2 regions of the Mycetohabitans endofungorum genome follow, and region 1 is predicted to be linked to the other one. Evidence: predicted binding sites of a transcription regulator. Region 1 holds the regulator's gene; the other holds the start of a gene.
The links. Region 1 encodes HrcA, which represses chaperone genes, less so after heat shock. Its sites were predicted from a motif close to TTAGCACTCNNNNNNNNNGAGTGCTAA; they were not measured.
Positions count from the first base shown of each region.

Region 2: the regulator HrcA is predicted to act here: its motif matches at 1,376-1,402, upstream of groES (co-chaperone GroES).

Region 1 is NZ_CP132744.1:2,288,889-2,292,311, reverse strand. It holds gene recN (DNA repair protein RecN) at 1-128, opposite strand, end outside; gene RA167_RS10025 (NAD kinase) at 214-1,113, opposite strand; gene hrcA (heat-inducible transcriptional repressor HrcA) at 1,187-2,251, shown strand; gene hemH (ferrochelatase) at 2,397-3,423, shown strand, end outside.
Region 2 is NZ_CP132744.1:599,943-603,365, forward strand. It holds gene RA167_RS02710 (TonB-dependent receptor) at 1-1,313, shown strand, start outside; gene groES (co-chaperone GroES) at 1,485-1,775, shown strand; gene groL (chaperonin GroEL) at 1,817-3,423, shown strand, end outside.

The DNA.
Region 1 (3,423 bases):
GCCAACGCGTCGATCAAGATGGATTTGCCGGCGCCGGTTTCGCCGGAAAAAACGGTAAAGCCACGCTCGAACTCGATGTCGAGCGAGGCGACGATGACAAAGTCCCGGATCGACAGATGACGCAGCATAGGCGAACGAAAGCGGTCGTCGTGAAAGGCGGATTGGGTGAGTTTGCAATGATTGAGCCGGCGTGCAGCGGTGACTGGCACCGGCTCAGCCGGGCTCGTCCTCGCCAAGCGACGAGTGCTCATTCCAGTGCAGCTTCTTGCGCAAGGTTCGGTAATAACTGTAGCCGACCGGATGGAGGAACGGCACCGTGTGCCTGGAGCGCCGCACCTCGATCGTATCCTCAAGTTGCAACGCGGTGAACGACTGCATGTCGAAATTCACGTTGACGTCGCGCCCGCCGATGATCTGGATCGCGATCCGGCACGTGTCGGGCAGCACGATCGGCCGATTCGACAATGCGTGTGGCGCGATCGGCACCAGCACGATCCCTTGCAATTGCGGATGCAGTAACGGACCGTTGGACGAGAGCGCGTATGCGGTGGAACCGGTTGGCGTGGCGACGATCAGCCCGTCTGAGCGCTGGTCCGACATGAAGTTGCCATCGACCAACACGCGTAACTCTGCCATCCCAGAGAAGCCGCTGCGGTTCACGACGACGTCGTTAAACGCCAGCGCGTGGTAGATCGGCTCGCCAGTGCGCATGATGCGGGCCTCCAACAATGAGCGCTCCTCGCGCTCATGGCTGCCCGACAGCATTTGCGGTACCAACCGGTTCATGTCGGCGATGGCGATATCGGTGATGAAGCCAAGCCGGCCGTGGTTGACACCGATGAGCGGGGTGCGGTATGGCGCGAGTTGTCGGCCGATGCCCAGCATTGTGCCGTCGCCGCCGAGCACGACGGCGACGTCGGCGCGCGTGCCGATCTCGGCCGGCGTGAGCGCTGGATAGGCGTGCAGCCCGTTTTCGCGCGCCGTGTCGGCTTCGAACACGATCTGAAACCCGCGTTGCGTTAGGCAGCCGGCGAGCGCAGCAAGCGGCTCACCGATGCCAGGTGTGTTGTTGCGGCCGATCAGCGCAACAGTTTTGAATTGGCCCATTTCCATGCCCGCATTACACCATAGGTGTCTGGCAAACTGTATGCTTTCGTGGTTCGGGTCGCACGTGCGCGTCGGATAGATGCCGACCCTCGCTGCGTGCAAGATTTACGCTAGAATTTTCACTATGCTAGATCCTCGTGCCCAGACCCTGCTTAAGACGCTGATCGAACGGTATATCGCCGAAGGTCAGCCGGTCGGTTCGCGCACGTTGTCCAAGTATTCGGGCCTCGAACTGAGCCCGGCGACGATCCGCAACGTGATGTCCGACCTCGAGGAGCTAGGACTGGTCGCCAGCCCTCATACGTCGGCCGGGCGGATTCCGACGCCACGCGGCTACCGGTTGTTCGTCGACACGATGCTGACCGTGCAGCCCGACGCCCAGGAAGCCGAGGTCAAGCTCGCGGTGCAGGACAAGCTCAAGCCGGGCGAGACGCAGAAGGTCGTCGCGGCAGCGGCCAGCGTGCTGTCCAACCTGTCGCAGTTCGCCGGCGTTGTGCTCACGCCGCGGCGCAGTCACGTGTTCAAACAAATCGAGTTCATGCGGCTGTCCGACAAGCGGATTTTGCTGATCATCGTCACCCCCGAAGGTGACGTGCAAAACCGGATCATGGCGACCCAGCGCGACTATTCGCCGTCGCAGCTGACCGAGGCCTCCAACTATATCAACACGCATTATGCGGGCCTGTCGTTCGACGATGTGCGACGCCGACTGCGCGAGGAAATCGACGCGCTGCGCGGCGACATGATGCAGCTGATGCAGGCCGCTGTCACCGCCAGCACGGAAACCGACGACGAATCCGACAACGTCCTGATCTCGGGTGAGCGGAACCTGCTCGAAGTGGTTGATCTGTCGTCCGACATGGCTCGCCTGCGCAAGCTGTTCGATGTCTTCGACCAGAAGACTAGCCTGCTACAGTTGCTCGACGTATCGAGCCATGCGCAGGGCGTGCAGATTTTCATCGGTGGAGAATCTACGCTCGTGCCGATCGAAGAAATGAGCGTTGTGACCGCCCCGTATGAAGTCGATGGCAAGATCGTTGGCACGCTCGGCGTGATCGGCCCGACCCGCATGGCGTACAACCGCGTGATTCCGATCGTGGACATCACCGCCCGGCTGCTGTCGTTCGCGTTATCTCAGCATTGACGCGAGCCTGCGGCTCCAGCCTGAGCCGATTCGTCGTGGCGCGCCACTATCCGGATGGCCAGCCGGCGCGCCACGGCGCCAAGCGCCGAGCGGCCGTTATAATCGGATAACAAGTGCACCATTGCGGTGCTCAACGGATCCTCTCATGCATTTTGATCTTGAGCTGCCCTCGCAGCCGAGCGCATCGCACCGGGTCGGCGTGCTGCTGATCAACCTCGGCACCCCCGCTGCACCGACGCCGCGCGCGGTGCGGCGCTACTTGGCCGAGTTCTTGTCCGACCCACGCGTCGTTGAGATCCCTGCGCCGCTGTGGCAGATTGTGCTGCGCGCGCTGATCTTGCCGTTGCGCGGCCGCGCGTCGGCGCGCAAGTACGCGGCGATCTGGGACGCGGAGGGCTCGCCGCTGCGCGTGCACACCGAGCGGCAGGTCGACGGCCTGAGGCAGTGGCTGGCGGCAGGCCGGTGTTCCGTGCTCGTCGACTATGCAATGCGCTATGGCACACCCAGCATCGGCAATGTGCTGAATCAACTCAAGCGCGCCGGCGCTGAGCGGGTGCTATTGGTGCCGCTGTATCCTCAGTATTCGGCCTCGACCAGCGCCAGCGCATTCGATGCAGCGTTCTCCGCGCTGGCGCGTATGCGCAACCAACTGGAGATCCGCACGATCAAGCATTATGCGGACCATCCCGCCTATATCGAGGCGCTGGCGTCTCAAGTGCTGCACTATTGGCAGCAGCACGGCCGACCCGATTTCACGGCCGGCGATCGGCTGTTGTTGAGCTTTCATGGCGTGCCTAAGCGCACGTTGGATTTGGGCGATCCCTATGCCGAGCAATGCCGGCAAACCGCGACGTTGCTGGCCCACGCGCTCGGGTTGACCGAGGTTGAATGCCGGCTCACGTTCCAGTCGCGGTTCGGACGCGCGCAATGGCTGCAACCTTATACCGCACCGACGCTGCAGGAGTTGGGCGCGGCCGGAGCCGGTCGGGTTGACGTGTTCTGCCCGGGCTTCACGTCTGATTGCCTCGAAACGCTCGAGGAAATCGGCATCGAGGGTCGTGATACGTTCTTGCGGGCGGGGGGGCGCGAGTTCCATCGGATCCCGTGTGTCAACGATGCGCAACCGTGGATCCGCGCGCTGGCCGAGATCGTCGTCACTCATCTGCAAGGGT
Region 2 (3,423 bases), 1.1 Mb from region 1:
CTGCCGATGCGGCGAACAGCTCATACAATGACGCCTTGGCGAAAAGTGCAACGGTGTCGCTCGATCACCGCTTCAACAATTCGCTAGCCTTCCACGGCGCGCTGCGTGCCTATGATTTCTCACTGGAGCGGAAAAACTATGTCACGTTCCAGCCAATCAAGGCGGCTGTGCACCCGGGCGTCACGCTCGACCAGTCGACGCGCCAACGGACCGAGCATGGCGTGGACGGCGTATTTGAGCTGACGCAGCAAGCGACGCTGCTCGGCATGCGTCATGAATTGCTGTATGGGATCGAACTGTCGCAGCAGCAGAAATTCGACACGATCTATGGCGTATCGAAAGTGACAACGTATGATCTGTACTATCCACAGCTGATCGATTTACCTGGCGTGCCGGCCGGGATGCCGGCGCGCACGAATGCAGCGACGGTCGTCGGCCTGGCCGGCGTGTACGCGCAGGACCTGGTGACATTGACACCGCAGTGGAAGCTGCTCGCCGGCCTGCGCTTTGACTATTTGGATCAGATTCGCCACGATTACACGTCGTCCAACGTGAATCTTGCCCGTACCGACCGCGCATGGAGTCCGCGCGTCGGGCTGATCTACGAGCCGCTCGAGTGGCTGACGCTCTATGGCTCGCTCAGTCAGTCTTTCTCGCCGCTTGCTGATACCCTGATCAGCTCGGGTGCGTTCGCCAATGGCGCAGCGCTGGCGCCGCAAAAGACCACCGCATACGAAGTCGGTTCGAAGTTCGACCTCGGTGGCAAGGCGACGGCTACGGTTGCGCTGTTCGACATGCGGCAAACGAACCAACAAATTGGCGATCCGGCCAACCCTGGCTATGCGCTGCCGATCGGCACTCAGCACGTACGGGGTTTCGAGGCCGGCTTTTCCGGCGAAATCGCACCGAAGTGGTCCGTCTATGCCGGTTATGCGTATTTGAGTGGCACGGTTGACGGATCGCCGCAATCGACGGCGGCCGGGCTGACGCTGGCCAGCAACACGCCGGGCCTGATGCCACGCCATAGCGCAAGCCTGTGGCTCAAGCGCGAGCTTCCCTACGGCTTTTACGCGGCCGCCGGCGCACAGTTCCAATCAGCGCGCTACGCCTCTGCGAGCGATCAGGTCACGCTGCCTTCGTTTACCGTATTCAATTTGGGCGCCGGCTATCGCAGCAAGAAAATGGATGTGACGCTGACGCTGGACAATCTGTTCGATCGCCGCTATTTCATCTCGGCGCATGGCAATGCTGACATGTTCAACATGCCTGGTGAACCCCGTACGCTGACGGCCACAGTTAAGTGGCATCTGTAAGCGCGATGCTGCGCGCTAGGAACAATTTGGGTTCTTGAAATAGTCCTCACCCGTCCATATAATTAGCACTCGTCGCACGTGAGTGCTAACAACCCGTGCCACCAGGGTGCCTGGCTTGCCGGGCGCCAACGTTAAAAAGCGTTCTTCAGCCTGAATACAAAAGGAGTGTGTATGAACCTTCGTCCTTTGCACGATCGCGTCATCGTCAAGCGTCTGGACCAGGAAACCAAGACTGCGTCGGGCATCGTGATCCCCGAGGCAGCGGCTGAAAAGCCTGATCAGGGCGAAGTCCTGGCCATCGGCCCGGGCAAACGTGACGACAAGGGCGCGCAAATCGCGCTCGACGTCAAGGTGGGCGACCGTGTGTTGTTTGGCAAGTATGCCGGCCAAACGGTCAAAGTTGATGGGCAAGAGTTGCTCGTCATGCGCGAAGAAGACATCATGGCGGTCGTCCAGAAGTAACGGTCGCGTTCGGCTTTCCAAAGATTTCAAGGAGTTAGAAGATGGCAGCTAAAGACGTCGTATTTAGCGATTCCGCCCGTGCGAAGATGGTCGAGGGTGTGAACATTCTCGCCAACGCAGTGAAGGTGACGCTCGGCCCGAAGGGTCGCAATGTCGTGCTCGAGCGCAGCTTCGGCGGCCCGACGGTGACCAAGGACGGTGTGTCCGTCGCGAAGGAAATCGAGCTGAAGGACAAGCTGCAGAACCTGGGCGCGCAAATGGTTAAGGAAGTGGCTTCCAAAACCAGCGACAACGCCGGCGACGGTACGACGACGGCGACCGTGCTCGCGCAATCGATCGTGCGTGAAGGCATGAAGTATGTTGTATCGGGCATGAACCCGATGGACCTGAAGCGTGGTATCGACAAGGCGGTTGCCGCCGCAGTCGACGAGTTGCGCAAGATCAGCAAGCCGTGCACGACGAGCAAGGAAATCGCGCAAGTCGGCTCGATCTCGGCCAACAGCGACACGTCGATCGGCCAGCGCATCGCTGAAGCGATGGACAAAGTCGGCAAGGAAGGGGTGATCACCGTCGAAGACGGCAAGTCGCTCGCCGACGAACTCGAAGTCGTCGAAGGCATGCAATTTGACCGCGGCTACCTGTCGCCGTACTTCATCAACAACCCGGATAAGCAAGTCGCTGTTCTCGAGAATCCGTACGTGCTGCTGCACGACAAGAAGATCTCGAACATCCGCGACCTGCTGCCGGTGCTCGAACAAGTGGCCAAGGCCAGCCGCCCGCTGCTGATCATCGCGGAGGACGTCGAAGGCGAAGCGCTTGCGACGCTGGTGGTGAACAACATCCGCGGCATCCTGAAGACCGTTGCGGTCAAGGCGCCTGGCTTCGGCGATCGTCGCAAGGCGATGCTCGAGGATATCGCGATCCTGACCGGTGGTCAGGTCATCGCCGAGGAAACCGGCCTGTCGCTGGAAAAGGCCACGCTGCAGGAGTTGGGCCAAGCTAAGCGGATCGAAGTCGCGAAGGAAAACACGACGATCATTGATGGCGCGGGCGAAGCGAAGAACATCGAGGCGCGTGTGAAGCAGATCCGCACGCAAATCGAAGAAGCGACGTCGGACTACGATCGCGAAAAGCTGCAAGAGCGTGTCGCGAAGCTCGCGGGTGGTGTGGCAGTGATCAAAGTCGGCGCGGCCACCGAAGTCGAAATGAAGGAAAAGAAGGCGCGTGTCGAAGACGCGCTGCACGCCACGCGTGCCGCCGTTGAAGAAGGTATCGTGCCGGGTGGCGGCGTTGCGCTGATCCGTGCCCGTACTGCGATCGCCAGCGTCAAGGGCGAGAACGCCGACCAAGAGGCCGGCATTAAGATTGTGCTGCGTGCGATGGAAGAGCCGCTGCGCCAGATTGTGGCGAATGGCGGTGAAGAGGCCAGCGTGGTGGTCGCGGCCGTGGCGGCCGGCAAGGGCAACTACGGCTACAACGCGGCGAGCGGCGAATACGGCGACCTAGTTGAAGCCGGTGTGGTCGATCCGACGAAGGTCACGCGCACCGCGCTGCAAAACGCGGCGTCCGTTGCTGGCCTGCTGCTGACGACTGATGCGGCGGTGTGCGAGTTGCCGAAGGAAGACGCACCGGCACCGGCCGGCATGCC